One region of the Yersinia intermedia genome, then DNA from elsewhere that is predicted to be linked to it. Evidence: predicted binding sites of a transcription regulator. Region 1 holds the regulator's gene; each other region holds the start of a gene.

Region 1 (10,807 bases):
GCGTTACTTTGATAGTTACGACGCTGAAATGGAAAGCCTGCTAACCCATTCGCAAGGTGATATGCGCCATCATCTGCTGCACTATTTTGCTCAAGCTATTGCTAACTATTGTGGCAGTGAATGCCACAATGCTTGTCTGGCGGTTAAACTCTCAGCAGAGGTAAGTGACTTATCCGAACCCATGCGACATGCGTTGGATATTGGCACAGCCCGTGTGATTGGTCGTTTGCAAGATGCCATTGAAGCCGGTATTGCCGAAGGCTCACTGCGCATTACGCTCTCACCGGCGGCAACGGCTGAAACACTGTATGCCTTGTGGCTCGGTGCTTCACTGCGGGCGAAGGTGAAACGATCGGTTGCTCCGCTGACCTGTGCGCTAGAAAGTATCGAACTGATTCTACAACCAGCCCAATAATCCAATGATTCTGAATCTAACACTTTCGTTTGTCAGAATTTACCCAGCCGCTAGTCGACTGGTCTATTAATATAGGATGCACCATGAAGACTGCTAAACTGTTCTCCCCTTTGAAAGTTGGCGCGCTCACTTTGCCGAACCGTGTATTTATGGCTCCGTTGACTCGCTTGCGCAGCATTGAACCGGGTGATATACCAACCCCTCTGATGGCTGAATATTATCGTCAACGGGCCAGCGCGGGTTTGATTGTTACCGAAGCCACCCAGATTTCTTTCCAGGCGAAAGGCTATGCGGGTGCACCAGGGTTACACACTCAGGAACAGTTAAACGCATGGAAAAAAATCACGCAGGCGGTGCATGACGAAGGTGGACATATTGCCGTGCAGTTATGGCATGTTGGCCGTATCTCACACAACACGTTACAACCGGGCCAGCAAGCCCCTGTGGCACCTTCGGCCATTGCCGCAGATACCCGCACCACGGTACGCGATGAAACAGGAGCCTGGGTCCGCGTTCCCTGCTCCACCCCGCGCGCGCTAGAAACAGAAGAGATCCCTGGCATCATTAATGATTTCCGCCAGGCAACGGCTAATGCTCGCGAGGCTGGCTTTGACTATATTGAACTGCATGCAGCCCACGGCTACCTGTTGCATCAATTTATGTCTCCGGCATCCAACCAACGTACCGACCAATACGGTGGCAGCATTGAAAACCGTACCCGTCTAACGCTGGAAGTGGTTGATGCCACGGTAGCCGAATGGGGCGCTGAACATATTGGTATCCGTATCTCACCATTGGGGCCATTCAATGGCTTGGATAATGGTGAAGATCAGGAAGAGGCGGCGCTGTATCTAATTGACGAGCTAAACAAACGTCATATTGCTTATCTGCACATCTCTGAGCCAGACTGGGCCGGCGGTAAACCTTATTCTGACGCATTCCGTGATGCCGTCCGCGCTCGCTTCCAAGGCGTTATTGTGGGTGCTGGTGCATACACCGCTGAAAAAGCAGAAGACTTGATAGAAAAAGGATTTATCGATGCAGTTGCCTTTGGCCGTAGCTATATTTCTAACCCAGACCTGGTGGCCCGCCTGCAACAACAGGCACCGTTGAATGAGCCAGATGGCGATACTTTCTATGGCGGTGGTGCGAAGGGTTATACCGACTACCCTACCCTGTAATTTGTCCGTAAATTAAATCATTAAATAACAGCCAGTTAGATTAACACTCTGACTGGCTGTTTTGTTTTTTGGCTGCACGTGGGATAACGCGAGAAAACGGCGCAATCGTATCCGGTACGGATGATTGTCCACAAGAGTGCTAACGGGAGAATGCACTAAATAGATCTTCACATCATAGCCAAATATCAGAAGAGTGAAGGTAGTGAGCAGGATGATATTACTATATGATTATGAATCAGTTTTGATTTATAATGATTTTAAAACTTTAAACTGTTGATTACAAAGAGGTATTATGAAACGCTTACTCCATACCATGATCCGCGTTGGTGACCTGCAACGTTCTATCGATTTTTACACTAAGGTATTAGGGATGCGTTTACTGCGTACCAGCGAAAATACGGAGTATAAATACTCGCTGGCTTTTGTCGGTTATAGCGATGAAAGTGAAGGTTCAGTGATTGAGCTGACCTATAACTGGGATGTAAATAGTTACGATATGGGGACTGCATTTGGTCATCTGGCGCTCGGCGTGGATGATGTCGCCGCTACCTGCGACCAAATTCGTCAGGCGGGTGGTAATGTCACCCGTGAAGCTGGCCCGGTAAAAGGCGGTAATACCATTATTGCTTTTGTCGAAGATCCCGACGGCTATAAAATCGAGTTAATCGAGAATAAGAGCGCCGGACACGGCCTTGGCAACTGATTAGCATCAAGGCACCTAAGGTGCCTTTTTTCTCATCGCGATATCCCCCCTGCATCCCGCGCTAAAATTTGACATAATGCGCGCTGAATTCGATGAAGATAAGAAACTGATGGTAGATAAAAGTGACCTTAACGCCCTAAGTGGCCGTTTTCGTGGGTATTACCCCGTTGTAATTGATGTGGAAACCGCCGGTTTTAATGCGCAAACTGATGCATTATTAGAAATTGCTGCGGTAACCTTGCAGATGAACAAGGATGGTTGGTTACTGCCGGATGAAACGCTGCATTTCCATGTAGAGCCGTTTGAAGGCGCCAATCTGCAACCAGAAGCACTGGCATTTAATGGCATTGACCCAACCAACCCTTTGCGTGGTGCAGTGAGTGAGCATGATGCTTTACACGCCATTTTTAAAGCCGTACGTAAAGGGCTAAAAGATCAAGGCTGTAACCGGGCCATCATCGTGGCACACAACGCCAACTTTGATCACAGCTTCGTGATGGCTGCGGCTGAACGCGCCAGTTTGAAGCGTAACCCGTTCCACCCCTTTGCGACCTTTGATACTGCGGCGCTCAGTGGGTTGGTGTTGGGGCAAACCGTTCTGGCAAAAGCCTGTCTGACGGCAGGTATTCCGTTTGATAGCAGCCAGGCGCATTCCGCATTGTATGACACCATGCAAACGGCAAAATTATTCTGTGAACTGGTTAATCGCTGGAAGAAACTGGGTGGCTGGCCGATACCGGCTGGGGAATCCGAATAGCGCAGTGTTCATGAGCTAAGATTGTTCATGAGATAAAAGGCGACAATTTTACTTTCAAAAAAGGTGGCCCAAAGGCCACCTTTTTATTTTTCACTGAAAACATCCATGCCCTATTCTGCGGCAGGTTTTTCTTCTGATGAACGGTATTTGTCAGCGGTCTCTTTCAATAACTGCTGTAGTTCGCCACGCTGGTACATTTCCATCAGAATGTCACAACCGCCTACCAGTTCACCATCAACCCACAGTTGTGGGAAGGTTGGCCAGTTAGCATATTTTGGCAGTTCCGCACGGATATCCGGGTTTTGCAGGATATCAACATAAGCAAAGCGTTCACCACAGGCAGACAGCGCCTGCACAGCCTGAGCGGAGAAACCGCAGTTTGGCAGCTTAGGTGAACCCTTCATATAAAGCAGGATTGGGTTTTCTGCTATCTGGCGCTGAATTTTATCAATCGTCGTCATTTCTTGCTTCCTCAAGCCCTATAGTGGCTACAACAATTACGCCTACTGGAATAGGCCCTTATTGCTCAATTTAATTATTACATCCGGCCTATTGTAGCGACTGTCACTACTGGAATAAAACGCCATCTTTTGCAGGGGCTTTACTCTATGGCCGAATGGTTATATTGTCAGCTACAAATATATGCATTTAGAATAACATTTTTGATCCCACTAATTCACTATTATCTTCTTTATGGGGCTCTTAAGAATACTTGCTGTTATGACTACAGTAATTAGCATGGCAAGTCAGTTACATGTGAATGGCACATCAGTAGATACCCGATTTGGCTCGTATTTATGCTAATCTGCGCAGGGAGTGAGAGTAACGCCCCCAGCAAATTCAAGTACGAAGGACATAACTCGTTGACGTATGGTTGATTTAAGGCCATTAGACGTGTGAAAAAACGGCAATTACTCATTCATTAATGTTTTCTCACAATATCGATTAAAATCATGTCGCTCTGCGCTTTTTTATATCGTGAGTTTCGGCAATACTGTGACTCTTCATATTCATCTTAGGGCAAGGTTGGTAGCGTTATTATGCGTTTAATATTTACGCTGTTTGTGCTGCTGTTTACCCAGCTATTTTTAAATTTGGCGCATGCGTCACCGCAGGCTCACGTCTCGGCTGAGCAGAAGAAAGGACAGGTCAGCCAGGCCAGCCCGGATGATCGTAAAAAGCGTAAAGCCGATAAAAGCAGCAAAAAAGTAAAAGTCGCCAACACTAAAACCACCTCGGGCAAAGTGACAACGGCTAAAACAGCGGCCAGCAACGATAAAAAGAAAATTGCTGCCAACGCCACTAAAACGATGAAGAAAAAAGCACAAGAAGTCAGTAAAACCACGACAAAAAAAACCAATATTAAAACCGCAGCCAATAAAAAAGTGACCACAGTTAAAAAAACAGAAAAAGTCGCTTACGGCCGGCACAGAAATAAAACCCAAGGCAAAGCCGCTAGCGAATTAGTCGCTAATAGTAAAATTAAGCTCAGTCCGGCACATAAAAAACGCTATCAACATGCCAAGCAGACCGCGATGAGCAAACTAATGAAACAAGTTGGTAAACCTTATCGCTGGGGTGGCACCTCTCCTAATACCGGTTTTGATTGCAGCGGGCTTATCTATTACGCCTATAAAGACGTGATCAGAATAAAGATGCCACGCACGGCTAACGAGATGTATCACCTGCGTGACGCCGCCCCCGTAAAACGTGCTGAGTTGGAAAGCGGTGATTTAGTATTCTTCAATATTGCTAACCGTGGTGTCGCCGATCATGTGGGCGTCTATTTGGGTAATGGCAAGTTTATTCAGTCCCCGCGTACCGGCGAAGAAATTCGTATCAGCATGCTGGACAATGACTATTGGCAAGATCATTACGTTGGCGCACGCCGCGTGGTCACACCAAAAACCATCCGCTAAGACTTCAGTTTGCGCCCGGTAGCACCACCGGGTGCCTATAGCACAATAAGCCCCTTCACGTGTTAAACCCGTTGTATGACTTTCACGCTATCGCTCATCAAACAGTGAGGTTATCTCTGTCATTCCTGATGAAAGTTGTTAAGATTAATACCCACAACAAAAATACAACAATTAAGCTTTAACCGCTCTTCGCCACATAGCTGCCAACGGCAATTGATGTGATTTGAGGAGCAAACACCCTGAGCAACCCCGAAAGGAGAGAGCTATGTCTTTTGAATTACCGGCATTACCTTATGCGCAAAATGCGCTAGAACCCCACATTTCAGCTGAAACACTGGAATACCATTACGGTAAGCATCACAACACCTATGTGGTTAACCTCAATAATCTGATTAAAGGCACGGAGTTTGCGGGTAAGACGTTGGAAGAGATTGTAAAAACCTCTAATGGTGGGGTATTTAACAATGCGGCCCAAGTCTGGAACCACACCTTCTACTGGCATTGCCTGTCACCTAATGGTGGTGGCGAACCTACGGGTAAGGTTGCCGATGCTATTAATCAGTCATTTGGTTCTTTTGCTGAATTTAAAGCACAGTTTACTGATGCGGCAGTAAAAAACTTTGGCGCTGGCTGGACCTGGCTGGTTAAAAAAGCAGATGGCACGCTGGCGATTGTCAGTACATCTAATGCAGCAACACCACTGACCACCACTGATAAACCGGTGTTAACTGTCGATGTGTGGGAACATGCTTACTACATTGATTACCGCAATGCGCGACCAAAATACCTGGAGAACTTCTGGGCACTGGTTAACTGGTCTTTCGTTGAGAAAAATTTAGCCTGATACGGCGACAACAGACCGGCGCATTACTCGTAACAATAATTAAGGGCGGGTTTACCCGCCCTACTTATCACTTCACACCGGCAAGCGGCTCAATTAATTCATTACTGCCACGAAGCTAAAGACAATAATCATCGCCAGCGCACCAACAGTCGTAATCAGCGACATTTTCAGATTGGTATCCATAAAAACTCCTTAGCCGGTTAGTTTGTAGTAAGATAAAGGCACATAGTTAGTGTGTTAAATTATTTTCCCACAGTTCAGAAAAAAAATCTTGTGCTCATTACGCACTTTATAACTTTGATTACCCCTTTCACTTTTCCTCCAGATCAGACAAAATTCGCAGTTCATAACTGCATACCGACTAATAACGTCCAATAAATACTTTCAGACAACCCGCTGATTCAACTTCCCAGCCTAATATCGTGTTTGTGTCTGAGTGGTTTTCGAGTATTGCAGGCAAACGATTAACATAATACTTACCCTACTGTAACCGGTAAGCTTAGGAGTCATTCTTTTTATGGCAACGATTAAAGATGTGGCCAAACACGCGGGTGTGTCCACCACCACCGTTTCGCACGTTATCAACAAAACTCGTTTCGTCGCCGAAAACACGAAGGCTGCCGTGTGGGCTGCCATTAAAGAACTGCATTATTCGCCCAGCGCTGTGGCTCGCAGTTTGAAAGTCAATCACACCAAATCAATTGGTTTGCTGGCAACATCCAGTGAAGCACCTTATTTTGCTGAAGTGATTGAAGCCGTCGAAAACAGTTGTTACAGCAAGGGTTACACCCTGATTTTATGTAATTCTCATAATAATCTGGACAAACAAAAAGCCTATCTGGCGATGTTGGCGCAAAAACGTGTCGATGGGCTGCTGGTGATGTGTTCAGAATATCCTGAACAACTGCTAGGGATGTTAGAGGATTATCGTAATATCCCAATGGTCGTTATGGATTGGGGTACGGCTCGTGGCGATTTTACTGACTCTATTATTGATAACGCCTTTGAAGGTGGCTATTTAGCGGGCCGTTACCTGATTGAGCGCGGTCACCGTGACATTGGTGCTATCCCTGGTCAGTTAGCCCGTAATACCGGTGGTGGTCGCCATCAGGGCTTCCTGAAAGCGTTGGAAGAGGCCAATATCACACTGCGTGATGAATGGGTGGTGCAAGGGGATTTCGAGCCTGAATCCGGGTATAAAGCAATGCATCAAATTCTGACACAAAAGCATCGCCCAACAGCGGTATTCTGTGGCGGCGATATTATGGCCATGGGTGCAATATGTGCTGCTGATGAGTTGGGCCTACGGGTACCACAAGATATTTCGGTGATCGGCTATGATAATGTGCGTAATGCTCGCTATTTCTCGCCAGCACTGACCACGATTCACCAGCCAAAAGAGCGTTTGGGTGAAACCGCCTTTGCCATGTTACTTGATCGTATTGTCAGCAAACGTGAAGATCCGCAGACCATTGAGGTACATCCTAAACTGGTTGAGCGCCGCTCCGTTGCCGATGGCCCGTTCCGCGACTACCGCCGTTAATGCTCTTTCGCCGGTAGCATGCAACGCTACCGGTGCTAAGTTCGCGCAATCACCTCTTGCTCATTGAATGATAATTCACCGTCATCTTTCAGCCACTCAGCATTCAGCGTGACACTGTCACCCAAATACTCGAGTAGCCAGGCCAATGCGGGCGAGTGGTTGTTCTGCTGCCACGCCAAACAACATGGGCTATCGGGCAGCGGTTCTACCAACGTCAATGCCGCTAACTTCCCTTGTTCAATCAACGGCGACACCATGTGCGCTGGTACCATTCCAATGCATAACCCCGCACACAGGCAGTCGATTCCCGTTGCCCAGTCTGGAGCCACCAATCGCTGCTGGTTAGCTAAAGTCCAGGTGTCACGCTTAGGTAGGTTGCGGGCGGTATCCTCCAGACAGAGTGAGGGATAAGGCCGTAACTGATTATCACTAAGTGGCCCAGTTAACCGGGCTAAAGGGTGATCGATGCTCACCACACAATGCCAACTTAAAAAACCCATATCGCGAAAAACAAATCGCCCACCGACGGGGATCGCGCGGGTAGCACCTATGGCCATTTCCGCCTGCCCCTCCACCAGCGCATCCCACACACCGTTGAAGACTTCATAGCGTACCCGCAGCTCAATATCAGGAAAATGTCGATAAAAATCCAACACTAAGCGGCGACTACGCTGTGGCTTAACAATTTTATCTATCACTATATTTAACTGCCCACGCCAACCATTCGCCACTTGTTGGCATTGGCGGCGTGTGTTATTCATTTTTTTGATAACATCGCGAGCATCTTTAATAAAAACCACACCCGCTTCGGTTAATTCCACATCGCGATGACGCCGTTCAAACAGCGGGACGGCCAGCCACTCTTCCAACTGACGCACCGTGTAACTAATCGCAGACGGCACGCGGTGCAATTCTTGCGCAGCAGCACTGAAACTCCCGGTACGGGCTACTGCGTCCACCACATCCAGTGAATATTCAGACCACATTGTTTTTCACCTTTTCCATCACAAATTTGCTATCAAAATTTTTAACAGCATGGCGCAAATATTAGCGTTTCACAACCGAATTTCTCATCGATAGAATGCCCACCGCAATTAATTTTCAGTAACAGAAGTTTTGCCTGCAAAAATTATAATTTAGCCAACGTCATTGGCGCGGCAACTAGCACCTCTGCGGTTCCAAGGACGAAGGATATAAAGAGAAATAAAGAATGAAAACGTCGTCTGGTTTTATGTTCTATCTGGCCGGTCTGAGTATGTTGGGTTATCTGGCCACCGACATGTATCTGCCCGCTTTTGGCGCAATGCAACAAGAGCTACAAGCATCTGCCGGCGCTATCAGCGCCAGTTTAAGTATCTTCCTCGCGGGGTTCGCAATCGCTCAGCTTATCTGGGGACCTGTATCGGATAAGTTAGGCCGCAAACCGGTTCTGCTAGCTGGTTTGGGATTATTTGCCCTCGGCTGTCTGGGGGTTTTGTGGGTTGAAAATGCGACACAATTACTCATCCTGCGCTTCATTCAGGCAGTGGGGGTGTGTTCTGCTGCCGTGAGTTGGCAGGCGTTAGTGGTAGATCGGTATCGCGACGGCAAGGCCAATCGGGTGTTCGCTACCATTATGCCGTTAGTGGCGCTCTCTCCTGCATTAGCCCCGCTGCTGGGAGCCTGGTTATTAAACCACTTCAGTTGGCGTGCAATTTTTGTCGTATTACTGGCCGTTACACTGCTGCTGCTGATCCCGACGGCACGATTGAGCGAACGCAAAAAAACTGCTCAGGATAATGCGACACGAATTAGCACCAAAATCAGTTTCTGGCAGTTGCTTAAGTCGGCAACATTCAGTGGCAACGTGATGATGTTTGCTGCCTGTAGTGCCGGTTTCTTTGCCTGGTTAACCGGTTCACCTTTTATTCTCGGTGATATGGGTTATAGCCCGAATGTCATCGGATTAAGTTATGTCCCCCAGACCCTGGCCTTCCTGTTAGGCGGGTTTGGTTGCCGCAGTGCTCTTGCCCGGATCAAGGGCAACACCTTGCTGCCGTGGCTGTTGGCAGGCTATGCGGTCAGCATGATTGCACTTTATCTGATAGCAACGTTAACCACGCCGACCCTACTGACCTTACTTATTCCATTCTGCATAATGGCGCTGGTTAATGGTGCCTGCTACCCTATTATCGTAGCGAATGCATTAATGCCCTTTCCAGCGAACACAGGTAAAGCAGCCGCGCTGCAAAATACCCTTCAGCTTGGGTTGTGTTTTGTTGCCAGTATGGTGGTCTCGGCCTATATCAGCCAGCCATTGCTGGCAACAGTGACCGTGATGCTATCAACAGTGGTTCTGGCATTTTTAGGTTATGGCATTCATTGCTACGCATTGCGAAAAGAAAAAAATCATACTAATCCGGTAACCAAAGTCATCGGCATTACAGCAAAGCCGCAAGCGGATGAGACGTGATGTGCTTAGATAAGTAAGTAATTCGGGCGATAAACCGGTCGCAAACCGATTTGAAGGCGGCTTGTGGCGGCCTCAACGAGGCGAGGCCCAAGGATGAGCCGAATAACAAGCGCCGCTAACACAGCGGTAGCGCCATAGGTGAAGTGAATTAATTCCCAATGGAAATAGTCACTAAGGAACACGCGAGCCGGGGACGATTTATTATTGAGAAAGCGCCCCGGCAAGCCTATACTCGATTTAACCAGATACAATACCATTAAAAAAAAGCATTAACTTAAGTACCTTCTGGGCGCGTGGATTGCGTCACATTTACTCTTAAGGATGAGTTGCCCTAAACCAATTTTTATTAGGGTTTCTTCTTAATCTTCCTCTGTCCGTTACGGATATTAGACACCAAGGTCACGACAACCTTATTGGTATGAATCTGCATGTATCGCGGGTCATAAGTCAGAAGAAAGTGATGGAGAAGCTATGAGTTCATCCTGTATAGAAGACCAGAGTATTCAAGAAACCCCGTGGTTTCGCATTATACAAGAAATGCTGAACCGGGCTGATATTGAAATTAATGGCCCTCGCCCTTTCGACATTAGAGTTAATAACCCTGATTTTTTTAAGCGGGTATTGCAAGAAGGATCTTTGGCATTAGGTGAGAGTTACATGGACGGTTGGTGGGAATGTGACCGCTTGGATATCTTTTTCCAACGGGTTCTCAGAGCTGGACTGGAGCATCAACTTCCACACCATTTCAAAGATACTTTACGTATTGCTGCCGCGCGCATTATTAATTTGCAATCGAAGAAAAGAGCCTGGATTGTCGGTAAAGAACATTACGATTTGGGTAATGATCTGTTTAGCCTAATGCTTGATTCAAATATGCAATACTCTTGCGCTTACTGGAAAGATGCCACGACCCTTGAGCAAGCGCAGGAAAATAAACTGCGGATGATCTGCGAAAAGCTGCAATTGGCTCCGGGCATGACGTTACTAGACATC
Region 2 (10,807 bases), 700 kb from region 1:
CATTGGGATTTCCATATACAAATCGTGACTCTCCACTGGTAATATCATATTGAATGATTAGCGTTTTATCTGGATGCTTGCTGGCAAGTTCTTGAGTTGAACGAACGATCACTTCATCGTCTGCTAATTGAATAATGACTTGATAGTCGTAGTCTAGCGGAGTAGGCTTAATTAATTTGTTGTCATAAATCTCTTCCGCATTAACATAGCCCCATGAACTCAGTACACTTTTATTATTACTCCTTCTGATTGACCAATCAGCAAATGATTGATCACCTGAAATATCTTTATCTAGCTTCTTATCAAGGAATTCATTAAATTTTAAATAGCTATCATCATTATCAATCACATCTAATATCATTTCACGGGATATGACGCCATCCTGAGAAAAGTCTTTTTGTAATATATCAGGGTAAATGTTGATCGCATCATCAACTGAAACTCTTTCATTTATTATATCATTTATCAATAGAGATGTTGCTATGACATCATTGACAATAATATTTCCGTGTTCGTCCTTGCTATATTTAATGCGATGATATTTATTCTTACTATGTTGCTGGTTTGCTGAATCTATTGTATTTTTCTGTCCAATAATATTAACGGTTAAATCCTGATTATAAGCCTTGACCGACGCATTAATACCTGTTGCCCATAAGCCCCTGGAAAAATCCAAACCAAAATGGCTAATACTACGTTCATTACCTAAATTACAGCCAGCAATAACAACATGTTTAGGTTTAGTTAAATTTAATTTTTCTTGTATTCTTTGTAGACCCGAAATCACCTCATTGGGTTTATAACCTGCCAGAGTGGTATTCGTCCCATCTACCACATCACTGCCATGACTGCTTAATACCCAACGAACATTATCCCCTTGTGATTTCTCTAAATCGCCGTAGACAATTTTATGTTCCCCGGCATTAATGTCATATTGAATGATTACTGTTTTATCCGGATGCTTGCTGGCAAGCCTTTCATCGCCTTCAATAATCTCACGCTCACCTGACAACTGGAAAATAATTTGATAGTCGTACTGAGTTCCCGCACCATCATCATTATCCAGGCTTTTTATGAGCTCCGGTTTTACCCGATTCCAGTCGGCTAGCTGTTTTGACGCAGATACTTTATCGGTTATATCAGAATTAAGGACATTCCTTTTTTCACCTTCTTTCAGAATTCCATCAAAATAATCGGGTTGTATAAGTATCCGGGATAGTTTGTCGCCAGTATTTAGCTCCATGATTATAGATTTCATAACCCTTTTGCCATCAACACCTGTCTCAAAGTTGAAATCGACTATTTGCGCATCATGATGTTTATTTATACTAAATTTATAATTCTTTTCTTTGAGAGACCTTAATATATATTCCTTCTCTCCATCTCTGGAGATCTTCCACATTGAGTCCTGGTTGATATGATTAGGATTAGATTGATATTTCTGATATTCAATATTAAAGTCACTCCCTCCTTCTGTTAAATTACTCTTTTCATTAAATAGATACATGTCACCATTAATTTTTAAATATTGGTCAAGAAAGTTTTCAAATAAATTTATCTTATCAAATGTGTATATTCCAATAATAGGATCGAAAAACTTATAGAGAAATATCCCATTCTCCATAAAAATAGATATGCTCATAGCATGGTTAGGTGAGTCAAAACTGAAAAATGTATTTTCTTTAGTCCGCTTTAGAATCTCCATTAATTTATTAAATTCTATTTTTTCTGTGTTTAATTTATTTACCATACCTTCTGTTTTTGTTTTACTCAGCGAGTCTTCCCCATCATACAAACCACCTTCTATTAGAATTTTTGTGTAGTCATTATCAGCGATATTTTTTTCTTTAATGGTAGTATCAGTTAATATATTCAGAAAATCATTGATTGATAAATTATCATTATTTCTTACTTTTTGCTCATAAAGTAAATTATTTACCAGACCATCAATTATATATTCACTACCTTTACCTGTTTTACGTAAATCGGCCAAAACACGTTTAAACGCACCACTTTTATCTTTGATCGTATTTCCGAGGGAATTTATTAATCTTTCATTATTAATAGTACCTTTGGAGGATTTTCTTTTTAACAATTTAATGAACTGCTCTAAATTAACATGACGTTGTGTGTTATCTTCATTTACTAAGGCTACTTTGATATCTTGAATAATATCACCGATAAACTTTGCGTTATGATATCTCCTTTCACAGTATTGGACCCATAAGAGTGATTTCAACTCGTCAGAAACAAATTGCCTGTAATATTGAGTTCTTATGTTATTTATTAAATATTTTGAATCTAGATCTGTTATCCTTGTGTCAGTTATATCATTAAGCACAATTCTCTTTAACCAAGAAAGATACGCCTGACCTCCACCTGGGCCGTATTTACTGTCCTCAATTAAAAACTTTGTAGATAACGCCCGGCATAAGCCATTATTAAATTCTTTTGCAGAAATAGTATTCCCATGAGTAACAACAGAAAATGCAATATCAAATATTTTTTTACTTTCGGGTAAAAGAAGATCATATCCTTGGCTGAATTCAAAAAAACCGTTTGCAATTAACTTTATATTTGGCATTGAAAAACCTTAAATTGTATGTTCACTTAAGAAAAAAAGACATCATCAAGCTGCATTCATTATGCAAACAACTAATCTTGATGACCAATAGTGAACATACTATCTATTAACTAATTAACAATATTAAAAAATCAAATAACATCTCAATATATCTTTAAAAGAATACTATAATTTCAAAGAATCATAATTATTATTATATCTATTTATATAATAATATAAATATCTAATCTTATATTTAAGATATCTATTAATTAACAAGCCTATGATGTGATCGGCTAAATAAGTAGAGGTCGTGAGATAGGAACCACTTATGGTCGATAAAAAAATTTCCCATAAGTGGCTTAGTGCTCAGGTTACTTCAGTGCACCAGAAAGGAACTGCTGCAAGCGGGTACTCTTTGGGTTACCAAAAAGTTCAGCCGGCGGGCCTTCCTCTTCGATTACCCCTTTGTGCAGGAAAATAACATGGCTGGAAACATGGCGTGCGAACTCCATTTCATGGGTTACCACCACCATGGTTTTCCCCTCTTCGGCCAGTTTTTGCATGATACGCAATACTTCACCGACCAGTTCTGGGTCCAGCGCAGAGGTAGGTTCATCAAATAGCAGTACATCGGGTTCCATCGCCAGTGCCCGGGCAATGGAAACACGCTGCTGCTGGCCTCCTGATAGATGTACCGGATATTTAGCCCGTGCGCGCTCATCAATTCCAACTTTATCCAGATAACGGATAGCCCGCTCTTTGGCCACTGATTTACTTAACCCCAAGACTTGAACCGGTGCCTCCATTACATTCTCCAGCACCGTCATATGGCTCCACAAATTAAAATGTTGGAATACCATCGTCAGGCGCGTGCGCAACAGTTGCAGCTCTTTTTTATCAAAAACTTTCAATTGCCCATCTTTATCCCGTACCAGGCGGATATCTCGATTATTAACGCTAATCGAGCCTTCACTGGGCTTTTCCAAAAAGTTGATACAGCGTAAAAAGGTACTTTTCCCTGAGCCGGAGGAACCAATAATGGAGATAACATCCCCTGCTTTAGCCGAAAGTGAAACACCTTTTAAGACTTCATGTTCACCGTAGTGCTTATGCAATTCCGTCACAGACAGTTTGGTTTCAGCTATTTTAGTTTCTAATGTGTCAGTCATAAGATCTCCGTACTTAATGCGATGCCTGAGGTTTTATATGAGCCAGCCAACGTTTCTCTGCCTGGCGGAACAGGCTAATTAGCGTAAAGGAGATAATCAGATAAAGTACGGCAGCAATACCAAAAGCATAAAACGGCTGATAAGTTGCAGCGTTAATATCACGCGCTATTTTCAGTATATCTGGCACCGTGGCAGTAAATGCCAGAGCGGTGGAGTGCAGCATTAAGATTACCTCATTACTGTAAGCCGGTAAGGCAATACGCAGCGCAGAAGGTAAAATAATACAGCGATACAATTTAAAACGTGAAAAACCATAGGCTCTGGCGGCTTCGATTTCACCATGTGGCACCGAACGAATGGCCCCAGCGAAAATCTCAGTGGTATAAGCACAGGTATTCAATGTTAGCGCCAAAATAGTGCAATTCAATCCGCTGCGGAAAAATGCATTCAGCAAATCATTGCCTCGGACAATCTCCAAACTGTACATGCCGGAATAGAATACCAATAGTTGTACATATAAGGGCGTACCACGGAAGATATAAGTAAAAATCCAAACCGGCAAGCGAATCCAACGCCGTTCGGCGACCCTTGCTACTGCCAAAGGAATTGCCAGCAACCCGCCCATGACGACTGAGGAAATAAGTAACCATAAGGTGACAGCCATCCCGGTGAAGCGATAACCATCACTCCAGAGCAGTGCTTGCCAATATTGTTGCAGGATCTCTATCATAGCTCAGCCCTCTTCACCCCATGGGAATAGCGCCGTTCTAGCCACAGTAATACGCCATTCGATACCGTGGTGAAGACCAGATAGACCACGCCGGCCACTAAAGCGAAGAAAAATGGCTGATAAGTCCCCTTGCCTGCCAACTGTGTGGCCTTAACCACATCATTTAACCCCAAAATAGAGACCAATGCCGTTGCCTTTAGAATGACTTGCCAGTTATTGCCGATACCGGGCAGTGCATAGCGCATCATGGCAGGAAACATGATTCTGCGGAAAATTTGGCTAGGGGTGAAACCAAATGCCGTCGCCGCCTCAATCTGGCCGCTGGGTACCGCCATATAGGCACCCCGGAAGGTTTCAGTGAAGTAAGCACCATAGATAAAGCCAAGGGTAATTATCCCAGCGGAGAGAGGATCAATATTGATTTGCTCAAAACCAATTGATTCAGTAATGCTATTTAGGGTTATCTGCAAACCGTAGAAGATAAGCAGCATTAAGACTAAATCGGGTACACCACGGATTAGTGTGGTGTAACATTCAAAAAAGCCAGATAACAGCCGATTCGATGATAACTTTCCACCGGCACCAATCAAGCCGATAATCACTGACAGCAGCACTGAACACAGTGCCAACTCCAGCGTCACCAGCGCACCTTCAAATATCAGTTTCGAATATCCATCCAGCATCTGGGTTATCCTGTTTTACTGAGTAAGGAGTCTGGTTAATTGCTATGTTTAATTGCATGTAGAGGCCCCAACCATTTTTGGCTGGGGCCTTAACGGCAAAGGTGATTAACCGCCGTAAACATCAAAATCGAAATATTTCTTCGCCAGCTTGTCGTAAGTGCCATCTTTGCGCATTTCTGCAAAGGCTTTATCCAGCGCCGCTTTCAGTTCTGCATCATCTTTACGCAAGCCCATACCGGTACCTACGCCAAAGAATTGATCATTTTTTACTGATGGACCGGCGAAAGCATAACCTTTACCCGCCTCTTGTTTCAGGAAACCTTCACTGCCTGCAACTTCATCCTGGAAAGCCGCATCAATGCGCCCCGAGGCCAAGTCAGCATAAATCAGATCCTGATTTTGATAAGCAACTACATCAATACCTTTTGGCTGCCACTCAGCATTGGCAAATGCTTCCTGAGTAGAGCCTTGCAACACCCCAACACGTTTGCCTTTCAAGGCCACTAATGTAGGCTCGATTTTACTGCCTTTGGTGGCAATTAAACGGGCATTGGCCGCGTAGAGCTTGTCGGTGAAAGCAATCTCTTTTTGGCGTTTTTCAGTAATGGAGAGTGAGGAGATAATGGCATCGATTTTTTTAGCTTTGAGCGATGGGATTAATGCATCGAAGTCACTTTCAACAAAAGTACATTTGGTATCGATACGTTTACATAACTCTTTTGCTATATCGATATCAAAACCTACCAATTCACCACTGGCATTTTTGGACTCAAAAGGAGCATAAGTTGGATCAGTACCAATTTTGACATCTTTAGGAATGGCAGCAAAAGCACTGCTGGCAGCAGCCAATGCTAATACTAGCGGAAGAACCAAGATCTTCTTATTCATACATAACCCTCAAATTGATTTTCGATGCCATAAAGTGCGTTAGTTTTCCGTACAACCCAGAGCGTTCATAAACCAATTTGCAGTAATCGTGCCAGTAATCATCTGGCGATAAAGCTAATTTCACTACTGCTTAATTAGCACGATCACCGCTAAATACCAGCATCAAGTTGTACGCAAAAATCGAATACGGAACGCATCCCCTGACACACCTTCTCAAACAGGATCATTGTGGTGCATTATCCGCCCCATTTCAGTGCGATGTTGCACAAATGTATCAATTAAGGGAAAAATGTTAATTACTACCTTGCCAACGCGTAAACAGGTCTTCAGGTAGTTCGATATCAAATTGATCGATAACCCGATTAACGGTCTGATCAATAATATCTTGAATGGTTTGTGGTCGATGATAAAACGCAGGCATCGGCGGCATAATGATCGCGCCCAGCTCAGCGGCTTGTACCATCAGGCGTAAATGCCCTAAATGCAACGGGGTTTCGCGCACACCCAACACCAAGGGGCGGCGCTCTTTTAAGATCACATCAGCAGCGCGGGTCAGCAAACCGTCGGTATAGCTATGGACAATGCCAGATAACGTTTTGATTGAACAAGGCAAAATGACCATGCCACAGGTTTTGAATGACCCAGATGAGATACAAGCAGCAATGTCACGTGAGTCATGTACAACATCGGCCAGTGCCTGCACATCCTTCACGCTGAGCTCAGTTTCCAACGCCAGCGTTTGGCGCGCCGCATTACTGAGAATAAGATGGGTTTCCACGCCCTCGACATGTTGTAGCACCTGTAATAGCCGTACACCATAAATGGCACCGCTGGCACCGCTAATGCCGATAATAAGTCGTTTCATGGGGTACCGCCTCGCGCTGACGTTATGCCTTATAGAATGAGCATAACATAAAGAAATATCGCCAGACTTTGCCGTATCAAGTGCGGATTAGCAAGTTATTGGCCCCGTTTTGCCACAATTCTCAAGGCCCTCGGGTAGATAACAAAAAAGGTGCACCGCGCCGGAACGCTGGTTGCACCTTTTTGATTCATACGCTGCCGATTACTGAATATACCGAATAAATTTCAAGATGCAGCGTGAATTGGCCGAGGCCAACACATCTGCAACGTGAAAGATGACAGGTATTACCCTTCGTTATGCATCTCCAGATTCTCGGCTTCGTTATGATTACGTAATGCCTGCGCATCATCGTTACGTAACGACTCAAGATATTCCAGATAGCTTTGATCGACATCTTTAGTCACGTAAACGCCGTTAAAGACCGAGCACTCAAACTGGATGATGTCTGGGTTATCTTCGCGTACTGCCTCGATAAGATCGCTAAGATCCTGGAAAATCAGTGCATCGGCACCAATCAACTGGCGGATTTCATCCACTTCACGACCATGGGCAATCAATTCGTTCGCACTTGGCATATCAATGCCATACACATTCGGGAAACGAATTTCCGGTGCAGCAGAGGCGAAATAGACCTTCTTCGCCCCAGCCTCACGCGCCATCTCGACAATTTGTTCCGACGTTGTGCCACGCACGATAGAGTCATCTACTAATAAGACGTTCTTATCACGGAACTCTGCGCGGTTGGCATTGAGTTTACGGCGCACTGATTTACGACGTTCCTGTTGACCAGGCATGATAAAGGTACGGCCAACATAACGGTTTTTCACAAACCCCTGACGGTACGGTTTATCCAGAATACGGGCGATTTCCAGCGCGATATCGCAAGAGGTTTCCGGGATAGGAATGACAACGTCAATATCCAGGTCTTCCCACTGTTTGGCAATTTTGGCACCCAACTTCTGCCCCATGCGCACGCGCGCACTGTAAACAGAAATTTTATCCATAAAGGAGTCTGGGCGAGCAAAATAAACATACTCAAACAAGCACGGATTATATTTCGGATTTTCAGCACACTGGCGGGTGAACAACTGGCCTTTTTCCGTGATATACACGGCCTCGCCTGGTGCAACATCACGCAGGAATTCAAAACCAAGAGTATCCAGTGCCACACTTTCAGAAGCGACCATATATTCATTGCGGCCGTCAGCCAAAGCGCGCTTACCCATAACCAACGGACGAATGCCGTTAGGGTCACGGAACGCAACCATACCATGGCCGATAATCATCGCGACGCAAGCATATGCCCCACGGATCAACTGATGCGTTGCAGCAACAGCGGCAAAAATATTGTCTGACTCCAACGGATAATGTTGAAAACGGTCTAATTCACTGGCAAAAATATTCAGCAGAATTTCTGAGTCAGAAGTGGTGTTCACATGACGGCGAGAAACTTCGAATAATTCCTTTCTCAGTTGGTGAGCGTTAGTCAGATTACCGTTATGAGCCAGAGTGATGCCAAACGGTGAGTTAACGTAGAAAGGCTGAGCCTCGGAAGCACTAGAACTGCCAGCCGTCGGGTAACGAACATGGCCAATACCCATATTCCCCTGTAAGCGCAGCATATGCCGGGTTTCAAATACATCCTTCACCAAGCCGTTTGCTTTACGCAGCCGGAACCCATTATGGGCATCAATGGTAACGATGCCCGCAGCATCCTGGCCTCGGTGCTGAAGCACCGTCAGCGCATCATAAATCGACTGGTTTACCGGTGCAAAACCGGCGATACCGACAATACCGCACATGTTGTCTTTTCCTCATAAGCCGCTCCGAATCGGTAATTGATTCGGTAAGAAACTCGACGTGCTCTGCAGGTAGTCAAAGAACCACCTGATTATATAACTGAACTGCGGGATCAATTGTGACTGTTTCCAGTCAACACTCTGTGAAAAGCCAGTAAACGTATCCAGAAAGAACAACATGGCAGAGACTATCAGAACACCTCGCAGCGCGCCAAAACAGACACCCAGCACCCGGTCAGTTCCTGATAACCCAGTACGTTCAACCAACGAACTAATCACATAGTTAACAATAGCCCCGACGATCAATGTCGCGATGAACAAAATGCCGATGGCAATTCCGTTGCGAACTACTTCATCTTCAAAACGCGTGAAGTAGACAGCAAGGTAAGTGTAAAAATGGCTGGCAACAAAAAACGCACACCCCCATGTTACAAGTGACAATGCTTCACGGACAAAACCCCGGATTAAGCTGACTAACGCAGAAAATCCGATAATCCCTATAATGACGTAATCAATCCAGACCATGGCTATTCCAATGACGAAATCGCCGCTGCATCCTGTTCGCGGCGAATTCTAACAGAAAAAGAAAACGTTTGCGTAGGGGAATTCTTACCCACGACAAATTAAAGTGCGGCGATTTTAAAAACAACAATCGCCGCACAAACTTAGCTCAAAAACCCCATACACACTGATATCTTAACGCTCGGCATAAACCTTAACGCGCCGTGCCGTAGGGCTTAACTTGCCCATTCAGACCACTTAATGAATTAAGCTCCGGCAGCGCAGATTGCAATTTTTGTTTTGACGCATCTGGCCCGACATACACGCGGGTTATCTGGCCCTGAACTGGCGTTGCAGGCACCGTAAACGCCCGATGACCTGACAAGCGCAGCGTCGCCACGATTTCATTCACTTTAGCGGCGTTTTTCAACGCGCCCAGTTGGACGACATAAGCCTGCCCTACCGGTGCTTTTTCTTCTGTGGTCGGTTTGACTTGTGGCTGAACGTCCGGCTTAACCTCAGCTTGAACCTCAGGTTTAGGTTTCACTTCCTGCGGTTTCTTCTCTACCGGTACCGGTTTGACCTCAACCGGTTTCTTCTCAACAGGTTTCACCTCAACCGGCTTACTTGGTATCACTGGCGGTGCCACGATAGTCGGTTCAGACGAAAGGTTACCGGCATCATTAGCAGCCTGAGAGGCGGAATCATCTTTAGGGACATCCACGGCTTGCGCCGCACCTTCTGGTGGAGCGATAGGCAGAGGTTGACTGACCGGAGCAACCGCATCGATCTCCTGACTATCGCCTGGTTTTGGCACTAATGGGATAGCCGCAAACTCATCCTCATAATGCTTCTTTTTACCATCCAGTAGCCCCGGCAGTACAATCACGCCTAACGCCACCAGAATTATGGTCCCGACTAAACGGTTCTGGAACTTACTTGCCACTCGCACTCCCCAATTCAATGCCTTGATAAACTCAAGTTGTCACAAATTCAAGCTGTCATAAATCCAATACAGCCATCACATGAGCGACAGTATGGAAAGAACCACAGACAATAACCACATCCTGTGGTTCCGCATCCTGCATCGCCTGACGCCAGGCCGTTTCTACATCGCTAAACTGGCGTGATAGCACCAGATGCTCGGCTAATTGCTCCGCAGTCGCCCCACGCGGCCCTTCAAGCGGCGCACAATACCATTCATCAACTTGTTCAGATAAACAGGCCAGCGTCCCGCCAATATCTTTATCTGATAGCATGCCGACCACTGCCCGTACTTTACCGTGTTTCGGTAATCGAGCCAGCCTGTCAGTGAGATAACGTGCTGCATGCGGGTTATGGGCTACATCCAAAATCAGCAGCGGCTGCTCACTGACAACCTGAAAACGCCCCGGCAAACTGGCAGCCAACAAGCCCTGGCGAATAACCTCATCGCTTAAAGGCAGGCCGGAATAGTGCAATACGGCCAAAGCTGTCGCCGCATTTGCCAAAGGTACGTTTGGTAAAGGCAAATTGGCCCACTGATGGTTACCACACTGCCAATCCCAGCTATTTCTTTGTTGATCAAATGGTGCCTGTTGGCTGAACCACCATGCGTCATCACGGC
Region 3 (10,807 bases), 1.0 Mb from region 1:
CGCGGTTATTCACCCGACGGCTGCGAATCCAAATGGTACCGGATTCCTCGCCATAGTGCACCGCATTGGAGTAGAGATTATCCAATACCCGCATTAATAGTGTCGGATCTGCCCAACAAATGTCCGCCTGAAGATCCGTTTCGGTGCGCAGAGCCTTGGCCCTTGCAGGTAAACTGTGGGCTGAAATAACATCCTCGACCATTTCTGCCAGCTCAACATTTTCATGTTCGCCGGGGCCGTCTGCCAGTTTACGGTTATAGTCTAATAATTGCTCAATCAATAATTGCAAATGGCGGCTACTGTTATCAAGGATAGCCACAACTTCTTTTTGATCTTGCGTCAACGGCCCGGCAACCTCATCCGCTAACAATTCAGTCCCTTCGCGCATACTGGCTAATGGTGTTTTCAATTCATGAGAGATATGGCGCAAAAACTCGTGGCGTTGTGACTCTAACCACGCTAAGCGCTCGCTGAGCCAAATAATACGTTGTGCCAGTGATCGTAACTCGCGTGGCCCTTTAAACAGCGCAGTATTACCCAATGGCCGCCCTTCACCCAAGCGATTAATCATCCGCTCAATGCCTTTAACCGGCCCGATTATCATCCGAGTGAATAACACCACTAACAGTACGCTGACTAAAAACAGCAACAGGGATTGCCAACCAAAGAATTGCCCACGTTCGGCAATATCTTTTTGTAGTTGCTGACCACGGGAGAAAATCACATCGCGCGTTGCCTGTACCATCTCGGCATTCGAGCGGGAGAACTGCTCCAACAGCGTTGACGCACTTTGTTCCGGGCCACTGTTTTTACATTTAATATCAGAAAGTTGTGCCAGTAAACCGCTCAGGGTCTGATAGTAACGGGCATCTGGCAGGATAGGGGCGTGAGTATCAAGCATTTGAGCGTACTGTTTACGCTGATGCTGATATAACTTTGCCAGTGTTGCGTCACCTAATACGCAGTACTGGCGATAGCTACGCTCCATTTCGAGCGCCACACTGGTCATCGCCTCACTGCGCCGCGCATCTGCCAGCGTAGTACGATTAATGTCGGCCGCCTGCGTGCTTAGGTGGTCAAGGCTTTGATAAGCCTGATATGCCAGCACCAATAAAGGTAACAGCACCAACAGAAATGCCATGAGCACCAATTGACGTAAAGAACGGGGGAATAAACGCCATCTTTTCAACGAAATCATCTCATTACCTATCATTCTGTGGTGATGCTAACTGACTGCGTGAGGATTACAATGCTTGTGGCCCAATTACCCGTCATATTTTAAGTTGCAGGTGTGTTGATTGCACTCAATAACCCGAATCACTGACTGATGTCAGCTCATTGGGATTAATGAGCCTCATCCTTGAGGCTCACCCTGCGGGCTAGCAGAAATACTGTTCAATCGGTTCCCGACCGATTTGTATCTCGTTTGTCGCCTGCCCACAACTTGAAATCTATTGGGTATGTACCAGGAACAATGTCTCTTGATTGAGATAAAAAAAAAGCACCTGGCTTTGAGCTAAGTGCTTTTAATTAAGGCTGCTTGTCCATATCGTCAGATATCATCATCAGACCTGCTTTTATTGTTATTTGCAGTAAAAACGGCGAGCTTAGCTTATCTTTGACCGTAATATACCCTGAATAATTCGTGAAGTATGGCGGGTATAGATGTGACAACGGGGCAATAAATTGCCCCGTCGCAGAATATGTGGATGCCCTTAAACATCGTCTCCAGTTTGATGAAGCCGAAGCAATCATCGGGAGGATGAGACGAATAGCATCCAAACATGTCCAAAATTGATGAACCATTCATCACAGCAGGACATAGGCGGTACCTCACTCAACGTGTCGTCCGATGTTTGATAAAGTGAATTCACACGATATCGGTTTGGTGGACGATAGGTACCAGTCTTAGGCATCATTCGATGGTTTATGAAGCGCATATTCCGCTTAATCGCGGGACTATCATAATAAGTTGAATGAGCAACTGTAAGTAATAATGCAGCTTGCGTGCCAAGTTTATCAAAAAAATATTAAACTTATGATTTAAAAAGAGAATAAAATAATTAAGAAGATTATCACCGAGGTGTCACCCGCCAGCTTTTATCAATTACCGCTGTTTTGTCGTCTATTCACGACAGCAATTCCCTGATTAAATAAATATTATATAAATCAAATACTTATATGTCTCCTATTTGAGACAGATTATCGGGCTATTGTCGCAATTTACCGACAAAATAATAAAGTGATTTAGAATCAACAAGTTAAAAAGTCATGATGGCATTTAATTATCCGTGTATCTCTGGCTGCCTGTTACTCTTCCCTTTGGAAGCATGCTGTTTAAATCATTATTACTTTATAAATTATGATGTTTAATAACTCACAAGAATGAGTCACGTTGATTACTTGACTCAGGTACCGACAAGAAATTGCCAACGTACAGCAAAAGAAAACACTGGTAATGGTTTATGCCCATAAGGTGATTCACAGGTATCTGCCGTGGAGTTGCACAACTTATCATTAGGAAGGTACTCATATGAAAATCAGTCTTATGATTCTCGCCAACATTATGTTGATCAATTTATCTGTAATGGCACAACCTATAACCCTTGAAGATTTACGGGTAAAACCCATACTGATAAATAATAGTCATATTCTCACTGATAATTTTTCCGTACATGGCGTGCAAACACATTATTGGCTCGAAAACAGTTCGGGTGAGATACCGATGACGGTAACAACGCTTGAACACCTGCTAATTACGACCTATCTCTATGATCAATATGATGATGAGAAAACACAGACTGCGACACTTATCGATAATCGCTCTAAGAATATGACCTTGTTTTTAGTGAATTTGCCGCCTGGGAACTATCGATTAGTTGTTACAGGATTGGCAACCGACCACCAGATTTCTAGCAAAACCTTTCATATGACATTAGCGAATCAGACCTCGGGGTATGACTCAAGTTATTAAAGATAAATGAATATATCTTAAGCCCTTATCAGCATGCGTAAAAAAGGGGCATCAACTGATGCCCCTGTTATCACAATCAAGGCTGATTCACTTAACCCAATTGCTTACGCGCATTACGGAACATACGCATCCATGGGCTATCTTCGCCCCACTCTTCTGGATGCCATGAGTTACTGACCGTGCGGAAGACCCGCTCTGGGTGCGGCATCATTACTGTTGCCCGCCCATTGGCGCTAGTCACCGCAGTAATCCCGTGAGCTGAGCCATTCGGGTTAGCCGGATAAACCTCAGTCACTTCCCCCAGATTATTCACAAAGCGCAAAGCCACCAGATTGTTCTGCTCAAGCAGCGCCAGATGTGCCGCATCACGCACTTCAACCCGCCCTTCACCGTGTGAAACCGCAATAGGCAGGCGAGATCCGGCCATATCTTGCATAAACAGCGATGGGCTATTGGCCACTTCAACCAAACTGAAACGCGCTTCAAAGCGATCAGACAGGTTGCGGACAAAGCGTGGCCAATGTTCAGCCCCTGGAATAAGTTCACGCAGATTAGACATCATCTGACAACCGTTGCAGACCCCCAATGCCAATGTTTCTGGGCGATGGAAGAAGGCTTCAAACTCATCACGAACCCGGTTGTTAAACAGAATAGATTTCGCCCAACCTTCACCCGCACCCAGCACATCACCGTAAGAGAAACCACCACAGGCCACTAAGGTCTGGAATGATTGCAAATCAGTTCGGCCGGCCAGCAGGTCACTCATATGTACATCGATTGCATCAAACCCGGCACGATGGAAGGCGGCAGCCATTTCTACGTGGGAGTTAACACCCTGCTCACGCAATACGGCCACTTTTGGCCGAACCTGCTTGATGATATAGGGTGCAGCGATATCTTTTGCGGGATCAAAGGTCAGTTGGACATTCAAGCCCGGATCAGTTTCAACCTGTTTAGCCTGATGCTCTTGATCAGCACAATCAGGGTTATCGCGCAGGCGCTGCATTTGCCAGGTGGTTTCTGCCCACCACAAGCGCAGAGTACTGCGTTTCTCGCGGTATACCACCTCAGTACCACTGAGAATATCGAAACTATCACCTTCAACAGCACGGCCCAGATAGTGAACACAGTTTGCCAGACCGTGATCTGCCAGCACTTTTTCCACTGCGGCACGTTGTTCAGCACGAACCTGAATCACCGCACCCAGTTCTTCATTAAACAGTGCCGCCAGCGCGTCATCACCCAAGGTGTGAATATCAACTTGCACCCCACAGTGACCGGCAAAGGCCATCTCAGCCAGTGTCACCAGCAAGCCGCCGTCAGAGCGATCGTGGTAGGCCAATAAAGCCTGAGAGGCTACTAAGCACTGCATCGCGTTAAAGAAGCCCGCCAGTTGCTGTACATCGCGCACATCAGCAGGTTTATCACCTAACTGACGGTAGACTTGCGTCAGTGCGGTTGCACCCAGCGCATTGTGGCCTGCACCTAAATCAATCAGTAACAGCGCGTTATCGCCTCTATCGGTGCGTAACTGTGGTGTCACTGTATGGCGAACATCCTCAACACGGGCGAAGGCAGTAATGACCAGAGAGAGCGGCGACGTCATTTCGCGCTGCTCATCACCTTCCTGCCAGCGGGTTTTCATCGACATAGAGTCTTTGCCCACCGGGATAGTAATCTCCAGCGCAGGGCATAGCTCTTCGCCCACCGCACGCACCGCGTCATACAAACCGGCATCTTCACCCGGATGACCGGCTGCTGACATCCAGTTAGCTGACAGTTTAATGCGTTTTAGCTCGCCAATCTGAGTGGCTGCGATATTGGTCAGTGCTTCACCTACCGCCAAACGGGCCGAGGCGGCAAAGTCCAGCAATGCCACTGGCGCACGTTCGCCCAATGACATCGCCTCACCATAGTAGCTGTCCAGACTGGCACTGGTGACCGCACAATCAGCCACCGGAATCTGCCACGGGCCAACCATTTGATCACGCGTCACCATACCGGTCACACTACGGTCACCAATGGTAATCAAGAAGGTTTTCTCTGCCACTGCCGGTAAATGCATCACCCGTTTGACCGCATCAGCGATGCTTATCTCAGCACGTTGCACTGCATCACCCTGCGCCTGAAGGCGGGTGACATCGCGCAGCATCTTCGGCGTTTTACCCAGCAAGACATCCAAAGGCATGTCAATTGGCTGATTATCGAAGTGGCGGTCATTCAGTGTCAGATGTTTTTCTTCCGTGGCTTCACCAATGACGGCATAGGGCGCACGTTCACGACGGCAAATTTCATCAAACTGAGCCATCTGCGCAGGGGCAACGGCCAGAACATAACGTTCCTGAGACTCGTTACACCACACTTCCAGCGGGCTCATGCCCGGCTCATCATTAAGAATGTCACGCAGTTCAAAACGGCCACCACGACCACCGTCGCTGACCAGTTCTGGCATGGCATTAGACAGCCCACCCGCACCGACGTCATGAATAAATAAAATCGGATTGTGATCACCTAACTGCCAGCAGCGGTCAATCACTTCCTGACAGCGGCGTTCCATTTCCGGGTTATCACGTTGTACTGAAGCAAAATCCAGATCCGCATCTGACTGGCCAGAGGCCATGGAAGAGGCCGCGCCGCCACCCAGACCGATATTCATTGACGGGCCGCCGAGCACCACCAGCTTGGCACCGACTGTTATCTCGCCTTTTTGTACATGGTCGGCCCGAATATTACCGATCCCACCGGCCAACATGATCGGCTTGTGGTAACCACGTAACTCAGTGCCGTTATGACTATTGACGCGCTCTTCATAAGTACGGAAGTAGCCCAGCAGCGCCGGGCGACCAAATTCGTTGTTAAAGGCCGCGCCGCCCAGTGGGCCTTCGGTCATGATATCCAGTGCGGTCACAATGCGATCCGGCTTACCAAAATTCTCTTCCCACGGCTGTTCAAATCCGGGAATACGCAGGTTAGAAACAGAGAACCCCACCAAACCGGCTTTAGGTTTAGCGCCACGCCCGGTAGCACCTTCATCACGGATTTCGCCACCTGATCCCGTAGCGGCACCCGGCCAAGGTGAAATTGCCGTCGGATGGTTATGAGTTTCTACTTTCATCAGGATATGCGCAGCTTCCTGATGGTAACCATAAACGCCATTATCAGGTGCAGCAAAGAAGCGCCCGACCTGAGAACCTTCCATCACCGCCGCATTGTCTTTATAGGCTGACAACACGTAATCCGGTGTGTGTTCAAAGGTATTTTTGATCATTTTAAACAGTGTTTTAGGCTGAGAAACACCGTCGATTATCCAATCTGCATTAAAGATTTTATGGCGGCAATGCTCAGAGTTTGCCTGAGCAAACATATACAACTCAATATCCGTCGGGTTGCGCCCCAGGCCGGTAAAGGCAGCCAGCAAGTAGTCAATTTCATCAGGAGCAAGAGCCAGACCCAACTTAATATTGGCCTGCTCCAGTGCACTGCGGCCCTGCGCCAAGATATCCACCCGTTGTACTGGCGCGGGTTGATGATGAGAGAATAACTGCTCTGCTTGCTGCAAATCGGTGAATACCGTTTCCATCATGCGGTCATGCAGCAGCGCCGACAATTGTTGCCATTGGCTTTCATTCAGCTCTGGGCCTTGAATATAGAAGGCCAGACCACGTTCCAGACGCAGAACCTGTGGCAACGCACAGTTGTGCGCGATATCCGTCGCTTTGGAAGACCACGGAGAAATGGTCCCCGGCCTTGGCGTAACCAGTAACAAACGCCCTTCCGGTGCGTGTTCAGGGAGAGAGGGTCCATACTTAAGCAGCCGTTGAAGTCTGGCGTGTTCATCAGCACTTAACGGGGCGCTAACATCGGCAAAGTGAACATATTCGGCGTAGATATCACTCACTAAAAGGTGAGCATCCAGGCAACGGGACAGCAGTTTGGTAATGCGAAAAGCCGACAAAGCGGGCGAACCACGCAGTATTTCCATAATCTAAGTTTCTCTCTCTTCGAAGCGACTGGAACAGCACTTCATTGGGCGCAGCATTTATTGGCGCAAAACAGGGGAAAACGCGCGCCATTATAGTGAATCTAAACCTCCGACGAAACCGTTTGCGTAGCTATTATTAATAATTGCGTCAGAAATTGTCGTTATCTCTAGAAGATGAATAGCAGATAAATAAGCTCGCAATAAAGTTGCACACTGACGATTTGTTGCGCAAAATGCCACTCCACTGGGGATTTAACCATGTCGATTCTTACTTCACAACACACACATAAAGAGCGCTGCCGAGAGATAACTATTTGACGCGCATAAAATTAAATTACTTTGTTATCGGTGTAGTTGCCTTACTTCTGGCCCTCGCGCTGTGGCCCAATATTCCCTGGCGCAGTAGTCAAGAAGGACAACTAGACCGTATAAAAGCCCGTGGCGAGCTACGTGTTAGCACGATTAGCTCACCACTTATCTACTTCACCGGAAAGGATGGCCCTTCCGGTCTTGACTACGAGCTAGCCAAACGTTTTGCCGACTATCTGGGGGTTAAGCTAGTCATTACCCCGCATCATAATATTGATGACTTGTTTGATGCACTTGATAGCGATGATGCAGACATGCTGGCTGCCGGGCTAATTTATAACCGTGAGCGTCTTAATCGGGCGCGTACCGGCCCTGCCTATTATTCAGTCTCGCAACAATTAGTATATCGACTGGGTAAACCACGGCCAAAATCATTCAGTGATCTGAAGGGTCAGTTGATTGTCGCCTCTGGTTCAGCCCATATGACCACCCTCAAACAACTTAAGCAGAGCAAATATCCCGATCTTAACTGGGGATCATCCATTGATCGTTCTGGCAAAGAGTTACTGGAACAGGTCGCGGACGGCAAACTTGACTATACCTTGGGTGATTCGGTGACAATCGCCCTACTGCAACGCATCCACCCGCAATTGGCGGTTGCTTTTGATGTCACAGATGAAGAGCCAGTCACTTGGTATTTCCAAAAGGGGGATGATGACAGCCTGTATGCCGCAATGCTCGATTTCTACAGCCAGATGGTTGAAGACGGCAGTCTGGCACGGCTGGAAGAAAAATATCTCGGCCATGTCGGTAGCTTTGATTATGTCGATACCAAAACATTCCTCTCAGCCATCGACAGTGTGTTGCCCGCTTTCCAATCCTTGTTTGAAAAACATGCCGGGGAAATTGACTGGAAACTGCTGGCAGCAATTGCTTATCAAGAATCCCATTGGAACCCGCAAGCCACCTCGCCCACTGGCGTGCGCGGTTTGATGATGCTAACCCGCGCCACAGCAGATGGTTTAGGGGTTAAAGACCGGGTTGATCCTGAGGAAAGCATTAAAGGCGGTTCCATTTACTTGCAGCGGTTAATGCAAAAAGTGCCGGAGACCATTCCAGAAGATGAGCGTATCTGGTTTGCGCTGGCTGCCTATAATCTAGGTTATGGCCACATGCTGGATGCTCGTCGCCTGACTAAAAATCAGAATGGTAATCCAGACAGTTGGGTTGATGTAAAAATGCGTTTACCCATGTTGAGTCAAAAACGCTACTACCCAAGCACCACCTATGGTTACGCCCGTGGTCATGAGGCTTATAACTATGTCGAAAACATCCGTCGTTATCAGGTCAGTCTGGTGGGATATTTGCAGGAAAGAGAGAAAAAAGCAGCCCAACATGCCGCTATCGAAGCAGAACTGGGTAAAGCTTATCCCGTTGTCGGCCCAGGCTGGTCAATCAATAACTAAGATGCTGCCAGCAGTGGCTCCGTAGAGGGAGAGGCCCACGGATGGGCCGAGTCATGGCTGACGGGTAGAGGCTTGCTGCGCGAGTTTCAACGCCTTTTGCTGCTCACGCCGTAGGCGGAAAAAAGCACTTAATTGGTGGGAACACGTCTCTGCCAGTACCCCGGCACTGACCTCTATTTGATGATTCATCCCCGGATGGTGCAAGATATCCACCAGCGAACCGGCAGCACCGGTTTTTAAATCATTAGCCCCATAGACCAAGCGACGGATCCGGCTGTGTATCATGGCTCCGGCACACATTACGCATGGCTCCAGCGTCACATATAGCGTGGCTTCCAGCAGGCGATAATTCTGCACCACCTGCCCGCCTTGCCGTAGCGCCATGATTTCTGCATGAGCGGTAGGGTCGTTATCGCGAATAGATTTATTCCACCCTTCACCAATAACCTGATTACCCAGCACCAACACCGCACCTACCGGGACTTCCCCCTCATTCTGCGCCCGCAGAGCCAGCGTCAACGCCCGCTGCATCCAGTACTCATCACTGTATTCAGCAGGCGAATCAAATTCAGAAGACAAACTTTTATCAGCAGACACATAAACCTCTCTGGTACTTTGGCGGCGTGCATTATACACAGCCAGCGACAACCGCTATACCCGCTATCTCCAATATAAAGTAGCTCAGTCCATAATGATCGGTTAATGTTCCGGCAGGATAGAAATATGAGAAGGCAAACACATGAAACTCAGTAAGAAAAATGCCGCTGTGGTGCGTAAAACCCTGAGTGGATGGGCCAGTGAAGGCGTTATCCCTGAGGGCGAGCATCAACGTCTGTTACAGAATATCGATATTCAACCTTTTGACTGGCGCAGATTAGCCGGTTACGCCTTTCTTGCCGCACTGGCTTCGCTGGTTATCGCCATTGGCAGCCTGATGGCTGATACTTTCCTGCTCAACTGGATAAGCCAGTTTTTCCGCTTCGATCCCCCGGTACGGGTGGTGGTCACTGCGATATTGGCCGCCGCTTTTTACGGTTGGGGCTTTAACCGCCGCCGGCGAGACGCCAGTAAGATCTACAGTAATGAGGCCGTACTCTTTCTCGGCGTAATATTTACCGCAGCCGCCATCGGCCAACTCGGCGTGTGGCTGGATAACGGTAGTGGGCGCATTTCAGTATTACTGCTTTTGGGTACCGTCATCTACGGTGTCGTGGGCTGGTTTGGCCGTGCGCCGTTGGTATGGCTATTTGCCTTGCTGTCACTGGGTAATGCGTTTGGGGCGGAAACCGGTTATCTGTCCGGTTGGGGAGCTTACTGGCTGGGAATGAGCTACCCGATACGCTTTATTGCGTTTGGCCTGCTACTTTGTGCAGCGGCACTGACATTACAACCACAGTTGGCACAACGCAGGCTAGATAGGGTGTCACAGGCGATGGGGCTGCTTTATCTGTTTATTGCCCTGTGGTTATTGTCTATTTTTGGCAATTACGGTGACCTGGACTATTGGTACCAGGTGCGCCAGATCGAGTTGCTGCATTGGAGCCTACTGTTTGCTATTGCTGCCAGTGTGGCTATTTGGCTAGGACTAAAGCGCGATGATGCTATGTTACGCGGGTTTGGCCTAACGTTTCTAGCCATCAACTTATATACCCGTTTCTTTGAGTTCTTCTGGGATGCGATGCCGAAAACTATTTTCTTCCTGCTGCTCGGCATCAGCTTGTGGTTATTGGGCCGACATGCCGAGCGCATATGGCGGCTTGGCCACCATGACAATGACGTCACCCACTAAAATCCAAACCGCTTAACATGGCGAATGACTTCAATGGACGTTTATTCTAATTGCTGTAATTCGCCGCTTTTACTGACCCGCCAGCGATGCTCGCAAAAATACAATAGCGGGTTATCCTGCTTGCTGTCCGAGTATCCGCTATAAAGTTTCAGCGGTGATCCCAAACGCTGTTCCAGTTGCACCACTTTCTCTGGCCCCAAACAGCGTAAAGGTAGCACCCAACCGCCATGACGCCGCGCCATGCGGCTACCGACCAGCCGCAAACGGTGAATAAATGTAGAATCATG

Evidence for each region. The regulator PurR, encoded in region 1, represses purine synthesis genes. The targets are predictions, from matches to a motif close to CANGCAAACGTTTGCNTG.
Region 2: cvpA (colicin V production protein) is a predicted target of PurR. The motif match lies at 9,283-9,300, and genes of this name have one in related genera.
Region 3: purL (phosphoribosylformylglycinamidine synthase) is a predicted target of PurR. The motif match lies at 7,068-7,085, and genes of this name have one in related genera.

The regions. Positions count from the first base shown of each region.
Region 1 is NZ_LR134116.1:2,210,079-2,220,885, reverse strand. Features, by position in the region: gene EL015_RS10135 (TetR/AcrR family transcriptional regulator) at 1-415, shown strand, start outside; gene nemA (alkene reductase) at 499-1,596, shown strand; gene gloA (lactoylglutathione lyase) at 1,889-2,299, shown strand; gene rnt (ribonuclease T) at 2,409-3,056, shown strand; gene EL015_RS10115 (Grx4 family monothiol glutaredoxin) at 3,167-3,517, opposite strand; gene EL015_RS10110 (C40 family peptidase) at 4,097-4,975, shown strand; gene sodB (superoxide dismutase [Fe]) at 5,241-5,819, shown strand; gene cydH (cytochrome bd-I oxidase subunit CydH) at 5,913-6,002, opposite strand; gene purR (HTH-type transcriptional repressor PurR) at 6,337-7,362, shown strand; gene punR (DNA-binding transcriptional activator PunR) at 7,398-8,348, opposite strand; gene punC (purine nucleoside transporter PunC) at 8,573-9,814, shown strand; gene cfa (cyclopropane fatty acyl phospholipid synthase) at 10,286-10,807, shown strand, end outside.
Region 2 is NZ_LR134116.1:1,506,839-1,517,645, reverse strand. Features, by position in the region: gene EL015_RS07070 (C80 family cysteine peptidase) at 1-2,584, opposite strand, end outside; gene hisP (histidine ABC transporter ATP-binding protein HisP) at 2,938-3,735, opposite strand; gene EL015_RS07060 (ABC transporter permease) at 3,749-4,465, opposite strand; gene EL015_RS07055 (histidine ABC transporter permease HisQ) at 4,462-5,148, opposite strand; gene hisJ (histidine ABC transporter substrate-binding protein HisJ) at 5,254-6,036, opposite strand; gene EL015_RS07045 (UbiX family flavin prenyltransferase) at 6,329-6,901, opposite strand; gene purF (amidophosphoribosyltransferase) at 7,186-8,703, opposite strand; gene cvpA (colicin V production protein) at 8,716-9,225, opposite strand; gene dedD (cell division protein DedD) at 9,416-10,147, opposite strand; gene folC (bifunctional tetrahydrofolate synthase/dihydrofolate synthase) at 10,203-10,807, opposite strand, start outside.
Region 3 is NZ_LR134116.1:1,178,456-1,189,262, reverse strand. Features, by position in the region: gene EL015_RS05595 (sensor histidine kinase) at 1-1,198, opposite strand, end outside; gene EL015_RS05590 (hypothetical protein) at 2,534-2,974, shown strand; gene purL (phosphoribosylformylglycinamidine synthase) at 3,066-6,956, opposite strand; gene mltF (membrane-bound lytic murein transglycosylase MltF) at 7,271-8,731, shown strand; gene tadA (tRNA adenosine(34) deaminase TadA) at 8,783-9,367, opposite strand; gene EL015_RS05570 (hypothetical protein) at 9,471-10,520, shown strand; gene yfhb (phosphatidylglycerophosphatase C) at 10,562-10,807, opposite strand, start outside.